DNA from 3 places in the Peribacillus sp. GL_122 genome. Region 3 is predicted to be linked to each of the others. Evidence: predicted binding sites of a transcription regulator. Region 3 holds the regulator's gene; each other region holds the start of a gene.
What was found. The regulator LexA, encoded in region 3, represses DNA repair genes until DNA is damaged. The targets are predictions, from matches to a motif close to CGAACATATGTTCG.

Region 1 (5,091 bases), 650 kb from region 3:
TACTTAAGAAGACCCTGCTCAATCGTTTAAAAAAAGAGGGAGAGCGTTAATTAATTAGTCTATGGATTAGGGTTGACTGGATTAAGGTCAGTATCAGTATTGACACTTCCTAACCATTTTCATTCTTTGTGGTGAATCGCCGATTTTTGCGATTCATGGATGGCTAAAGGGTGCGTTAGTTTAAGATTGGAGCTGTCTTTAAGACAGCTCTTTCTTTATGCAACTATAGTGCAGGATAATTGCATAGGAATGGCTTAAGGTGGCGGTCAATGGGTGAGGTATACCCTGAAACAGGGTATACCCAAGACTCATTTTTCCTTTTTTATCCAAAAAGTCCAGAAGGAAGGAACAAAACAGTGCGTAGAACCCTATTACAAGAAGGTAGTAACTTGGAATGTATCCTCTCACGAATAAGAAAATTGCAAATAACAAGTACGGAATTGTTAAAATGATTCGCAACTTTATCACATGGACACCTCCATATTCATGGTTACCTTGGGAACTGCTTAACCATTTCAATCATTTCGGCTTCCGTATAACCAATGACGGATAGTGCGATTTCAATTTCTTCAGCAGCTTTATAGTCAAATAAATTAAAATTTAGACAATAAAGAGAACGCTTGTTTATTTTCTATTGCCAAGGAAACTGCTTCGACGTCTTGTAGTAACTTCAGGTCCTCAATGTAGAATTGGGCGGTTCTCATCGCTAAGTATTCATTCAGTGCAGTTGAACTGAAGAAGAGTCTTGTCAAAGTGGTGATTGCATGAGGGATGAAAATTTTATTCATCGTAGCACCTCTTACTCATAATATTCTGTTACTTAAATGAGGTACCATGTGTGGGTTGTAAACCTTTATTCCAGCTAATATGTGATGAGAAAAGTTACTCACCAAATGAAAATAATAAGGACTAACCAAGTTGATTAGTCCTCTGAACCATGCAGTCCATTGTCGCTGATAATATTTTTTCTGGAGTGCTGCGGAAATTATGCTTTTATTCAGTAGTAATCTCTTGTATTCCTTCATTTATATAAAAGAGTTTTTCTTCTATGCCTTGAAGGAAAATTCCCTCATCTAATTTTTTAATTTCCAAAAGAATTAACAAAAGCAAAAAAAGCAACAGAATACCAAAGATATACAAACTAAAAGTATGCACCTTTTTCATAGTTGTTTTTATCTCCTTTTTTGCTGAGATGGGGATGCTTTGTTAAGAAGTATTATATATTTGGAATTTCTCGATTATGTTCTTTTTAAATACTCTTTATTTTTATTTTTACAATCAAATTTACTGCACCAAAGTAAATTATTTTACAAAATATAATTTATTCTTTTTCACTCCCATAATAGTTGAAAAGGGTATTCTATGTATTCGTTCGTCCACATTAATTACTCTTAAATGTCCGTTCATTTGATCCACATAATGTACCAATCCTTTTAGCTACTCAGTCGATTATTTTTGTAAAGCGTAAAGGAAATCGGAAAAGTAAACTCCATCGAAACAGCAATTAAATCATTCATCTCTTCCAGGTATTGTTCATCCAATACGGGTTCGGGTTCATCGTAATATTCCTCGTCAAAATAATGCCGTAGCATTTTTATATGTTCAGGTAGCATCAGACTGGTCCATTTAATATTACCTCTATTTCAAATGGTCATCTAAATCACTCCTTATTTAGATTACAAACGAACGTATGTTCTTTTTTGAATAGCTTTTTATTTTGAGTTGGTAATCCAAGTTGGAACGAATCATGGATTTGAATCATTAAAATTTGCATATCAATTATGTTAAATAGACAGGCTTTTTTATTTAAATTGTGGTTTAAGCAACTAATAGTTAATAAAAAAAAGGTGCGATTTGTAGATGGCTAACGGTTTGTTAGCTTAAGATCGAAGCTGTCTTTAAAGCAGTTTTTTCTTAAAAATTCTAATTATAAAAAAATAAGATGTTTCTTATCAAGAAACATCTCATAAATATCTATTCTTTAAATTTTAACAATCTCATTGCATTTAAAATAACAATTAAGGCTGCACCTGTATCACTTAATACAGCCATCCATAGTGTAAGCCAACCTGGGAAGATAAAGACCAACGCAAGGACTTTAATAATGATAGAGAACCAAATATTTTGTTTAATAATCGTTAAAGCTTTTTTGCTTAACTTCATTGTATGAGATAATTTATCAAGATTATCAGCCATTAAAACAATATCAGCTGTTTCCATCGCGGTATCAGTTCCTGCACCACCCATAGCGATACCTAAATCTGCTGTTGCAAGTGCTGGCGCATCATTAATACCGTCTCCAACCATTGCCACCTTATGACCTTCATTTTGTAATTTCTTTATGGCATCTACTTTATCCTCTGGCAATAATTCTGCGAAATAACGATTAACATTCGCTTCTGAAGCAATCATTTTAGCGGTTCCTTCATTATCTCCAGTCAACATGACTGTTTGATTAACTCCACTTTGTTTTAATGCTTCTAAAGCTGATGCTGAAGTGTCCCGTATTGTATCAGAAACAGCAATAATCCCGATAACTTGATTTTGTGTCCCTATTATAACTACTGTTTTCCCTTTGTTCTGTATTTCATGAATATGTTTTTTTATATCCTCTAAATATACATTCATTTCTTCGAATAGCTTTAGATTACCTGCGTAAAAAATATCTCCTTGAATTGTAGCTTGAACGCCTTTTCCTACAATACTTTTGTATAACTCACCATTTTTAGGTTGGATTCCTTTTTCGTTGCCGTAACGAACAATCGATTTTGCAATAGGATGTGTTGAGAAACCTTCTAGTGTTAATGCTATGGACAGTAATGTCTCTTCTGATACGTTTATCGTCTTAATTTCTGATACTTTAGGCTTTCCTTCCGTTAAAGTTCCTGTTTTATCAAATGCAATGGCCGTGATGGCACCTGCTTTTTCTAAAAACGTTCCGCCCTTAATTAATATTCCGTTCTTTGCGGCGTTTCCAATAGCTGATACGATCGCAACAGGAGTAGAAATGACTAAAGCACAAGGACAAGCTACAACTAGTATTTCAAGTCCTTTATATAACCACTCTCCCCAAGTGCCAAATCCAAGGAGTGAAGGTACAACCATAACTGCCATTGCTAAAATAAATACAACAGGTGTATAAATACTTGCAAACTTATCTACAAATGCTTCTGTTGGTGCTTTTTGTTCTTGTGCTTCTTCAACTAAGTGAATAATTTTTGATATAGTCGTATCTTCCACTAACTTAGTGACCCTAATCTCAAGAGAACCATTTTCATTTATAGTTCCTGCGTATACTGTATCACCAATATTCTTATCGATAGGAATTGATTCTCCTGTAATAGGTGCCTGATTTACACTTGATTCACCTTGAATAATTTCACCGTCTAATGGAATTTTATCACCTGGTTTAACAAAGATAATGTCACCGACATTTATTTCTTCAACTGGTTTTTTAATGATTTCTGAGCCAACATAGATCCAAGCTTCAGGGGGAGCTAAATCCATAAGATTACGAATCGAATTCCTTGTTCGTTCAATTGATTTTGTTTGTAGTAAATTGCCGATTGCAAATAACCAAACAACGGTGGCACCTTCAAGCCATTCACCGATTAGAGCAGCTCCAATAGCCGCAACAGACATTAGGACATTCATATCCAGTGAACGACTTTTTATTCCATAGAATGCACTTTTAACTGGCTTAGCCCCACTTATCACCATTGCAATGGCGTAAAGTATTGAGGACATCATTGTAGAAACTCCATTAAATGAACCGATAAAGCCAAGAACTATTAGTACACCAGATAAGATCACTAAACCATTTTCGTTTTTATTTTTATGAGTCTGTATCGACTGATTGTTTGATGGTAAGGAAGCTTTAAATCCGATTTTAGAAACTTCAGTCATAATATCTTCAACACTATTGGAATGTTCGATTTTCATTTTTCCAGTCGAGAAATTAACGCTGACATTTTTAACGGATGAAAGGGTATTTAAGTGGTTTTCAATGCTCTTAGCACAACTACCACAATCCATTCCTTCAATTTCAAATGTTTTTATATTACCATTTTGATTTAAAGGTTCAATAGAAAATCCGAGTTTTTTGATTTCACTCTCAATCGGGATAAAGGCATCAGCGTTACTGGCTGCAACTTGCATTTTCGCTGTGCTGTAATTAACCTTTACTTCAGCTATATCCTTTAATGTGCTTAACCCTTTTTCAATGGTTTTTGCACATGCAGGACAATCCATTCCATGCACTCTATATGCCATCTTCTCGCCAGGAGGAAGAGAATTCGAGATTGTATCTTTTGTCCGTGGATCATTACTATTACAACAGTTTGTTTTCACGGGAATTTTATCTTCTGTTGTTTCACTATTACAACAAGCATTAGTTTTTTGCTTATTGTCACTTGTAGGGGAAGGGCTACAACAGCTTATTTTTTCTAGCTCATTAACGGTTTCCTTCGATGAATTACTGCTACAACAATTATTTTTTTTTTGAATTAAAATAGGTACTGGGTTAATACCATCTACTGAATGATGGTTACTTGAACAACAACTTGAATTCTCTAGTTTTGCGATTGATATATCAGAAGCGCTACAACCATTTTCCTCTTTATTTTCATTCATTTTATTTGAGCCACAACATTGTTCATCCAATTTAATCACCCCTAATCTATATGACGATCGCAACATGCAACATCATTTTGAACATCTCCAAGAACTGTATCAAACATCGTTAATAAATCTCGTATATGTTGATTTCGTAAACTGTAATAGCTGTATTTTCCTTCGTTCCTCCCCACAATAATTCCACAACCTTTTAAACACGCAAGATGTTGAGAAATATTAGATTGATTACCGCTAATCTCTTCTACAATTTGGGACACCGTTTTTTCTTCGTTTTTTATACTTTCGAGAATTTGAATCCTTGTTTTATTAGAAAATCCATGGATTAGTTTAACTTTCATATCGATATCAATATTTTGCATATATTTACCTCCGAACATATTAGACAGAGCTAATGTGTTTTGTCATTATCATATTAGCAACGCCTAATATGTGTGTCAAACAATATTAAATAATTAC
Region 2 (5,091 bases), 850 kb from region 3:
TATTTCGGTTTTGCTTTGTTAATGAAAGCTGAACTTGTTGATGTTTTTGCACCATGATGGCCGACTTTAAGTACATCCACACTTGGTACCAGTTTTTTAGCCAGCATATCTGACTCTGCTTTTACTTCAGCATCACCTGTAAACAAGAATGTTTTTTTGCCGTGTTTAAGTAAAAGGACTGCACTCCAATTATTTAAGTCAGACTTAGCATATTCTTTAACAGGTGCAATGAATTTAAGGGAATTATCCTTAGCTTTAGTGTTGATTTCCACGCCAGTCTGCGCCTTTTTTATTGTAAGCTTCTTCTGCTTAACAGCCGTTAAAAAGTCTTTGTATGCTTGGGTAGTATGAGAAATTTTAGGGGCATACACAGATTTCACATTAAGCGATTTTATCACATAAGCCAGACCGCCCACATGATCCGCATCTGGGTGAGTGGATACTAATGCATTAAGTGTTTTTACCTTTTGTTTTTTTAGGTAGGCTACAACTTCGTCGCCCTTTCCTTTACCGCCGCCATCGATTAAAACGTTTTCGTTACCTGTTTGAATAAGGATTGAATCTCCTTGTCCTACGTTGATGAAATGTACCTTCACATTTGAGGCTGCCTCGGTTGTTTTAAGTCCTGTGAATAAAGACAAAACAAGAACAGCGACCAGTAGAATATTTATTTTCTTCATTTTTTTCCCTCCAATAATAATTTACCATGTGTAACAGGGAAAATGGGGATTTGGACATAATTTTCCTTGTGATAAAAAAAGGAAGATGGGCGTCTGAATCGTGGTTAGGTAAAATAGACCTAGGTATTTATATTTAATTAACAAAGCTATTAATTTACAGGTGAAAAGACAATAGAAAATCTATTTCTCTCAGAATTTTATTAGAAGAATGTTATAAGTATGGAGTTGACATGCTTGGTATTGAAGGAGCAGGCTACGTATTTGAAGTTGAAAGTACAGAGCGTTATAGAGAATGTTGATGAGTTTGTTTACTGTTTAAGAATAATAGATGAATATTATGGAGTTCGACCGGATTATATAAGCAGAATTGAATAGATATAAAACTTGTAATGAATATATACAAGATAGCTTTCAAGAGGCAATTGAGAACTGGGATTGATACCATATCGGAAATGTCTTGCACTTTCGAATTAATTATTTCTTATAAAAACCATGCAAATAAAACATTGCATGGTTTTTATAAGAAACAAGGGATTGAGGAAATTTTTCACAATCAAGCAATGGGGTATGAATTTGTTAATAGTTCACTTCATAATGCATAATATAATAGACACCACATGATGTATCAATAATTTTGTTCAGTATTTCACAAGCGTTTTCGCGAAAGGTTCTTATTTTTTTGGCAGGTAAATTAATACTTTACATATCAATTGATGGTTACAAGTAGATGATAGTAAGTATGGATATGCAATTAACAATCTTTTGCAAAAACATTATACGGACTCTAAAATGATAGTGTTGGATAATGGTTATTATACGAGCCCGGCCTATTATTCGTTAAGGACTGTGTCCTTGAATCGTTCAGTGCAAATCATGAGTGATGTGTTACATTCTTCGGCGGGTAATGACATTAGTTACTTTAGCATTGATTTGTCGAAGCGCCTCTTTCAAGAAAGCTGTTTTCCTAACTTTCTCATCAATATGATGAGTGCGGAAACGATCATAACGGGGGTCACTCCAACCTTTGCCAAGGAATATGTAAATAACTTTGATTTAAAGAATCTTAAAACTAAAATGGTTCACTTGATTACATAGGTTATGCCTTGATCGAAAATTGAAAATCCATGTTTGAACAAGCCAATTATTATATGATTATGGAACATTCATACATGTGAATGGAGGTAAGTAAGTCCTATCGATCTTGATTATCAAAAATTGACCTCCCGTAACTTTATGAAGCAGGAAAGGTGGGATGCGTTGTTAATGGCATACATACTTACAACGAAGGTCATCTGTACCCTTCCCGAAAGGCTCCAAACACCCATAGTTCACAAACATATAGTGGTGATGCCTGTAACCCGCTAATTCCTTGAACGGTGTCTTTTTTCGAAAAAGTAATAACATAACAAGTCTTCGGTTTTGTTGCGAAGGCGGGGATTGAAATAATTATGATGTTCCTCGTATCCTTTATATAAAAAACAATACATCGTGAAGGATTCATCGCGTTTGATTTCACTAACCTTAATATTCTCCTTGCGCAAATATCGCCTTACCTCGGCAAGTTCGTCTTGAACCACTTTTAAAATATGTTCGACTAGCTCCGAATAGGGCCTTTTTAATTTAAACGGACTAATTTCGATGACCTTGAGATCCCGGTTTAAGACTGTTATAACCATAGGGAGGTAGATGGCTTTTTCAATCATATTTCGGTCATCTTCTGGAATGCGGGTCATCTTGACCGCTCCTTTCTAAAGTAGCACGGTTTTTAATATTAGTATGTATACTATGTAAAAAAGAACGTTTGTTCTGTTTTTTTATCCTAATGTATTTTCAGTGTATATGCAAGCGGTTTTGATAAATCTAGAAATATTCGTTAACAAGATTATGTTTTCCGGAGTTAGGGAAAGTATGAAGGTATATGGATAATAATTCTTGCAATTTCAGGGGAAAGTGATATATCTAAAATAAACAGTTTTTAATAAGTTTATGCTGCTTGGATAGCAGCATGTCGAGGGAGATAATTATGGATTTGGATACTATACGTGAGTGGTTTACACTTGATCATATATCTGCACTTATTCAGCAATATCGCTCATTCGGTCCAATTCCCGGGATCTTACTGCCGATGCTGGAAGCTTTTTTGCCCTTTTTGCCTTTAGTGGTGTTCGTGCTTGCTAATGCAACGGCTTTTGGCCTATGGTGGGGATTTTTATTTTCTTGGATTGGTGCGGTAGCGGGTTCTTTTTTGATCTTTTGGATTATTAGAAGATATGGTCAAACGAGGTTTTTCCGGTTTTTGCAAAAGCATAAACAGGTGCAGAGGTTGATGGTTTGGGTGGAAAGCCATGGATTCGGTCCTTTGTTCATATTGCTCTGCTTCCCTTTTACACCTTCGGCCATCGTTAATATCGTGGCAGGACTTTCAAAAGTCAGTCCCTTGCAATATGGACTTGCAGTAGTGGGAGGGAAAGCGGTGATGATCTTTACGATCAGCTTCGTAGGTTACGATTTAGTATCCTTAATTCATAAACCTGTGCGTACGATCATTATCGGGATCGTCATCTTTATCCTATGGTATGTGGGGAAAAGACTTGAAGTCCGGTTAAATAAAAGCATGAAGAGGGAAGAAGGACAATAAATTAGTATATAAATGCAGTAGGGGTTGAAATAGATGGAAAAAACAAATAAGAATTCTTTATCCGATTGGATAAAACCAGCGATGATAGCTTTTGTTATTTACATCTTAATCCGTACATTTTTCTTTTCAAGCTATGATGTTGAAGGGAAGTCGATGCAGCCGACCCTAGAAGATGGAAATAAACTTGTCGTGAATAAAATCAATTACCAGATTCATGATATCAACCGTTTTGACATTATTGTTTTTCATGCGAATTCACAAGAAGATTATGTTAAGCGAGTTATAGGGATTGCAGGTGACCAAATTCGTTATAAAGATGATTGGCTTTACGTAAATGGTAAGAAAGTGGATGAGCCTTATCTTGAGAAATTCAAGGAAGGTTTCCCGGAACAGGACTTTACGGGTGATTTTACATTAAAAGAATTGACGGATGTAACCAAAGTTCCGGAGGGCAAGCTTTTTGTCATGGGTGATAATCGTCTTGAAAGTGCTGACAGCCGTCACTTTGGTTATATACCGGTTGAAAATGTTGTCGGTAAAGTGGATGTTCGATATTGGCCGGTCAAAGATTTCAATTATAAATTTACAGGTGAATGATCGTGGAAGCCCAAAATTATGTGGGCTTTTTCTTTTGGGGAAAAACGCGAACGTACGATTGGTGTTTTTTAAAGGGAAACGGTAAAATAATAGAAAGTAAATCTAATTGGAAACAGAAACCTAGTCATGGTGACTAAAGTATTTCTGGTATGATGGATCTAGATATTATGTTGTAAGGGGGAAAAAGAGATGTCACTCCGTTTTTTACTGGGAAGATCGGGTGCAGGGAAAACTTCGAATATATTGGACGAAATTCGCTCCAAATTGGCAGAAAATCCCGAAGGAAATCCAATTATCTACCTCGTTCCTGATCAGATGACGTTTCTATCTGAATATAAATTAATTAAAACACCAGGCCTTGCCGGAATGATCCGGACACAGGTTTTTAGTTTTAGCAGGCTTGCTTGGCGCGTTCTTCAGGAGACCGGGGGGATGAGCCGGCTGCATTTGGACAGCGTTGGCGTTAATATGTTGATACGGAAGATCATGGATGATAAAAAGGAAGAGTTAAAGATGTTTCGTCGTTCTGCTGATAAGCAGGGGTTCATTGCACAGATGGAGCTAATGCTGGCTGAGTTCAAGCAGTATTGCATCCAACCTGATGACATTCAAAACTATTTGGCCGAAACCTCACAGGCCGGCAGCGGCATTCAGGATAAACTGCATGATCTTGAATTGGTCTATCAGGCTTTTGAGGATGAAATGGTTAACAAATATTTAGATTCCGAAGACTACTTCACTTTGCTGATCGAGAAAATGGCAGGTTCTTCCTATATAAGGGATGCGGATATATATATCGATGGTTTTTATAGTTTGACTCCACAGGAATTATTGATTGTGGAAGAAATGATCAAGCTGTGCAGGAGTGTAACGATCTCGCTGACGTTAGATCAGCCCTACAGACAATACGCTCCGGATGATTTGCAGTTGTTCAGGCAAACGGGAAATCTATATCATCACCTTTATCACGCTGGATTGAGGAATGGCATACCGATTTCAGAAGATCGAATTCTAAAGGGAACGGAAAGGTTTGGAAAGAGCCCGGGACTGAATCATCTGGAAACTTATTTTGCCATTCGACCTGCACAAACTTTTGAGCAGTCGCCTGATGTAACGATCGCCCAGGCAGTTAACCGCAGAGCCGAGATCGAAGGAGTTGCCCGGGACATCTTGTCG
Region 3 (5,091 bases):
CCCAACTTTGATCACGACAATATCCGAGTCGGTTCAGCTGTATTTTCAAGAATTGAACCTTATTTAAGGAGTACTTCCACCACTGGGATTCCTGGCTTTAATGTCAATTATAAAGAACGAGTTGAAGATGATGTCATTACAACCGCACTCGCTCAAACTGTTCTGGGTGATGTCCTGAAACAAAATGTTTGGATTGAACAAAGTTTCCATGTAAATGAATCAGCCCCGGGTAATATAACCATATATACAGCCTCAGATGATGTCGAGGTTGAATTGATTTCTCCATCCAATAAAAAATATTCACCTTCCTTAAAGGTTGATTCAGCCAAAAATGAAACTTCCTTTTTTAATGGTGCAACCATCCAAACATTCAATAGAAACAACCTCGAAATCGGTGACTGGAAAGTGCGAATGAAGACTAAATCGCCAAAAGACGCCTACCTGTTCACAGCACAATTTAACGAAAAGAATCCCATTACATTAAGTATGGCCGGAAAAGTTAAGCAAAAAGATGCAAAATTTTTAATAAAGAATCCAATGAATGATAAAAAAACGCCAATCAGCACAACATTTTTGGTTCATTTAGTAGATGAAACCGGTAATGAAATTAGTAGGAAAAGCTCTATTAAGGTAATGGAGACCGAAAATTTTACTGGTACCCTTCCAGAAGTGCCTAAGTCAGGTGTATATAATGTAACAATTGACGTCAAGGAAAAAAATGTGGATGGCAGTGAAAGAACCCGGACGCTGGTTCGTTCGGTTTATATCGAGAAATAGTGAAATGCCTTCTCTTATTGAGAAGGTATCAAATTCGAAGAAAAGTCAGTTTTCCGGCTTGAGCGTCGTGAATTTCTTCAATCAGGTAGGGTTTCATCCATTAAAATCATGGTTCGGGATAAGAGCATTCCGAACCTCCTTTTTTTACTAAATGAATACCTTTTCTTAATTGAAAAGGTATTTTTGGGGTAATGTTTAATGGTATGGTTAGCTTGGGAGTTGGTGATTCAGCCAAAGGAAACATTCAGGTCGTAATTGTTAAAATAGATATTAATTTGACGGATCCTTCGATGAGGATAGAAGCAAGTCGGGCTCCTTGTAATACTAGAGATTGATGAATTGCAGCGAGAGACAAAGGGTTTAATCTGTCTTATGATAAGTGCCTCTATAAGACAAAATACCAGTTTTAAGTGCAGCATAATTGCCAATGCTTGCATAGCCATAAAACCAGCCCATGAAAATCCCTGCAACCAAGTGATTACGATGACTGATGAAAATGGAAATGAATAAGCCAAGACCCAAAGCGATGGTAGGGATGAATTTTGGCTGAATATGAAAAATGACCTTAATAAGTTGAGTAAGAATCATGATGATCGGAATGGCTATTACCGCATCCCAAAAGTTTGTATGGATGGTTGGGAAGTCCATAATTTCACCACCTTAAATTGTAGTTTTCAATATTAATTTTCACTTTTTATCAAGGCTTTATACAATAATAAATAAATTCATATTTAAAACTAATAAATAAAAGGTTATGCAACCAGGTTTTGAAGATTTTCAGAGTTCAATTTTAAAGCCATCAATCCATATAATTATATGGATTGATGGCTTTTTCTGGTTGGCAGCGGGAATGGTTTAATAATACACGGAGCGAGCCAACATAAGTATGTTTATCTATAGTAAAAATAATGAACGAAATATCGGACTCATTTTTGATGGACAAGCTGTAACCTTTCTCATGGTTAAGAATACGATATGAATGAAAATAAACAGTAAAAAATAAAGTAATACCTATTAATGGGAGGTTCTATTGAGCAAGGAAACATTTATTAAGGAAATTGCTCCTTATGCCCAGAAAATTCAAAAGGAATTTAATATTTTACCTTCTGTTGTCATTGCACAAGCTTGCTTGGAGAGTGGATATGGGACAAGCTTATTAGCAAATCAAGGAAAAAATATATTCGGTACAAAAGGTGACTTTAAGGGTGAGTCTGTCATTATCCAAACAATGGAATACGTCAACTATGTGCCCGTTCAAGTATGGAACAAATTCAGAAAATACCCATCTTGGGAAGAAAGTCTTCGAGATCTTGCCAATCTATACGTAAAGGGGACGTCATGGAATAGAAGCCTATATACATCTGTCATTGGAGAAAAAGATTACAAAAAAGCACTCAAAGCAATAATCGATGCGGGGTATGCCTCGGATCCGAAATATACAGAAAAACTGGTGAACCTTATCGAAACAAGCGATTTAACTATATATGATGCAAGCAATGAGGAGGTTTATCATATTGTCAAAAAGGGGGATTCCATCTCTGCGCTTGCAAAAGCATATGGTTCTACACAAGTGCAGATTCAAAAGTGGAATGACTTGGTCGATCTTAACCTTATTAAAGTGAACCAAAGATTAAGAGTGAAATGAATTTTAACTGAGAGCGGTATTTTTTAACGCTCTCCTTTTTTATTTGAATGAACTTCTTGCCAAAGTACTTACATCCGTTATAAAAGATGTGATATTCCCATGAAAATGGATTCTATTAAAAAAATATATCAAAACCTACTCTTCCATATGCATATTGAGAGAATTCAGGACATAAATTAAACAAACAAAAAAAGCGCGGTTAGCGCTTTTAGTGTATTTGTCTATATAAGCCTATTACTTTTCCAAGTATCGAAACATCTCGTAAAATAATTGGTTCCATATTTGAGTTCTCAGGCTGAAGCCTTATGTAATCCGGTTCCTTAAAGAATCGTTTTACAGTGGCTTCATCATCTTCCGTCATGGCCACGACGATATCTCCATTATTGGCATTGCTTTGTTGTTTGACGATGACATAGTCTCCATCATGAATTCCAGCTTCGATCATACTTTCACCCATGATTTCCAGCATGAATACATGGTCATCATGTGGAACCATGCTTTCGGGAAGCGGAAAGTATTCTTCTATGTTCTCGATGGCCGTTATGGGCATGCCCGCTGTTACTTTTCCAAGTAACGGCACGTTCACGACATTGGCTTTGGGAATATTGTTCGCTTCCTCCGAATTCATTATTTCAATGGCCCTTGGCTTGGTTGGGTCACGTCTAATCAGGCCTTTACTTTCCAGGCGGGATAAATGTCCGTGTACTGTTGAACTTGATGCAAGTCCCACTGCTTCGCCAATCTCCCGTACGGAAGGTGGATACCCTTTTTGGCGAACCTCTTCTTTAATGAAATCAAGAATATCTTGCTGCCGTTTTGATAGTTTAGTCATTTGTGCACCTCTTCCCCAATGTTCTTTGCTATATTATAGCATGGCCCCCAACTCTATACAAACATAAGTTCGAATTTTGTTGTTGACTGAAACAAACGTTCGTATTATAATTTGATCATAACATACGAACGAACATTCGCTTTGGAGGGATATTTATGAAAAAATTATACAAAAATTATATTTATACGATTCTATTAGCGGGATCAGTATTCATCTTTTCAATTTTATTCTCTTGTACATTGAACAATGATCAAAAAAATGATTTCCTTTCTATAGAAGTAAGTGAAGGTGACACCCTATGGGAAATTGCCGAAGAATATGAAGAAGCAAATTTGACAAAAAAAGAATTCATTGGTTGGATAGAAGAGCATAATGGAGTCAGAGCGGATTCGATTAAACCTGGTCAAGTCATCGTCATTCCAGTAAAAGGGGAAGAACTTGTTCAGAATTTGGCCAGTGAGCAGTAAGCAGTGAAGGTAGGGTATTATGAAAGCGGTAATCTATTGTAGGGTCAGCACAGAAAAAGAGTCACAGGAAACATCATTGGCAAGGCAAGAAGATGAATTAGTCAAATTGGCAGAAAAGATGGATGCTGAAGTCATTTCCATAATAAAAGAACAGGCAAGTGGTTATGAGTTGAATAGGGATGGCATTTTTGACATGCTCGAACTATTTAAAACCAAAGAAGCTGAAGTACTATTAATCCAGGACGAAACAAGACTGGGAAGAGGAAATGCCAAAATAGCCCTTTTCCATGTCATCCTTAAAGAAGATGTGAAAATTTATACGCTCTCACACGATGGGGAACTTGAGCTATCTGATTCGGATGCGATGGTCATCCAGATAGTCGGAATTGTAGAAGAATATCAAAGGAAACTACATAATCTTAAAATAAAGCGCGGGATGATAAGGGCCGTTGAAAAAGGGTATCGTCCTCAAAAAAATCTTCAGAATCAAAGGAATTCCACTGGAAGGGACCGTAAGGAGATTCCTATAGAGGAAATTATTAAACTTCGAGCCAATGGATTGACATTTGCAGAAATCGCAGCAACTTTAAGGGGCTTTGGATACAATGTTTCTAAGGCTACGGTGAACAGGCGTTTCCTCGAACATCAACTGAATACACTGGAAAGTCAATCATAGAACTTGTAATTTCGCTATTTTTTTAATACCATGACAATATCCGCAGATTATGAAGGAGCGAAATTATGTTATCAAAAGAAAAATTAGCCCGTATTAATGAACTTTCTAAAAAGGCAAAGGCTGAAGGTTTGACGGAAGTTGAGGCAAAAGAGCAAACCCAATTGAGAAGTGAGTATTTGGAAACATTCAGAAAGTCCATGACCAATACGTTGGAGCATGTGAAAGTCGTGGATCCAGAAGGTAATGATGTCACTCCTCAAAAGATAAAAAATATAAAAGAAAAAAGAAACTTACATTAATAAAAGCTTGGATTCTTCTGATGGAACATTCCATTTGAGGATTCTATTAGCATTTTGGAGTAAAATGAGAGTGCATTCATGTATGTATTCTCCTATTTAGTTTAATCTAAATAGGGGACTTCTCTTATTTCTAGAAAATTGTAATATTGGGGCAGTAAATAGTGATTTTAGTTGTGATATTAAGCTTGTCACTATAATATAAAGAGGTACATTACAGGAAGGGATGTTTTTACGATATGTTAGATAAATTAGATGCACTTTCTATTAATACGATTCGTACATTATCGATTGATGCAATTGAAAAGGCTAATTCTGGCCATCCAGGTATGCCAATGGGTGCGGCGCCGATGGCGTATAAACTATGGACAGAATATATGAACCATAACCCGAAAAAT

Region 1: AC3ISB_RS13270 (YolD-like family protein) is a predicted target of LexA. The motif match lies at 1,684-1,697, and genes of this name have one in related genera.
Region 2: AC3ISB_RS06075 (YhjD family protein) is a predicted target of LexA. The motif match lies at 2,475-2,488, and genes of this name have one in related genera.

What each region holds. Positions count from the first base shown of each region.
Region 1 covers NZ_CM174415.1:2,749,553-2,754,643, reverse strand. Annotated here, with positions in the region: gene AC3ISB_RS13280 (hypothetical protein) at 594-788, opposite strand; gene AC3ISB_RS13275 (hypothetical protein) at 994-1,164, opposite strand; gene AC3ISB_RS13270 (YolD-like family protein) at 1,434-1,613, opposite strand; gene AC3ISB_RS13265 (heavy metal translocating P-type ATPase) at 1,975-4,632, opposite strand; gene AC3ISB_RS13260 (ArsR/SmtB family transcription factor) at 4,674-4,994, opposite strand.
Region 2 covers NZ_CM174415.1:1,248,433-1,253,523, forward strand. Annotated here, with positions in the region: gene AC3ISB_RS06065 (ComEC/Rec2 family competence protein) at 1-680, opposite strand, end outside; gene AC3ISB_RS06070 (STAS domain-containing protein) at 1,533-1,775, shown strand; gene AC3ISB_RS06075 (YhjD family protein) at 2,042-2,413, opposite strand; gene AC3ISB_RS06080 (TVP38/TMEM64 family protein) at 2,704-3,318, shown strand; gene lepB (signal peptidase I) at 3,352-3,915, shown strand; gene addB (helicase-exonuclease AddAB subunit AddB) at 4,105-5,091, shown strand, end outside.
Region 3 covers NZ_CM174415.1:2,100,374-2,105,464, forward strand. Annotated here, with positions in the region: gene AC3ISB_RS10205 (esterase/lipase family protein) at 1-777, shown strand, start outside; gene AC3ISB_RS10210 (hypothetical protein) at 1,138-1,425, opposite strand; gene AC3ISB_RS10215 (glucosaminidase domain-containing protein) at 1,808-2,422, shown strand; gene lexA (transcriptional repressor LexA) at 2,631-3,254, opposite strand; gene yneA (cell division suppressor protein YneA) at 3,410-3,721, shown strand; gene AC3ISB_RS10230 (YneB family resolvase-like protein) at 3,741-4,397, shown strand; gene AC3ISB_RS10235 (DUF896 domain-containing protein) at 4,463-4,696, shown strand; gene tkt (transketolase) at 4,933-5,091, shown strand, end outside.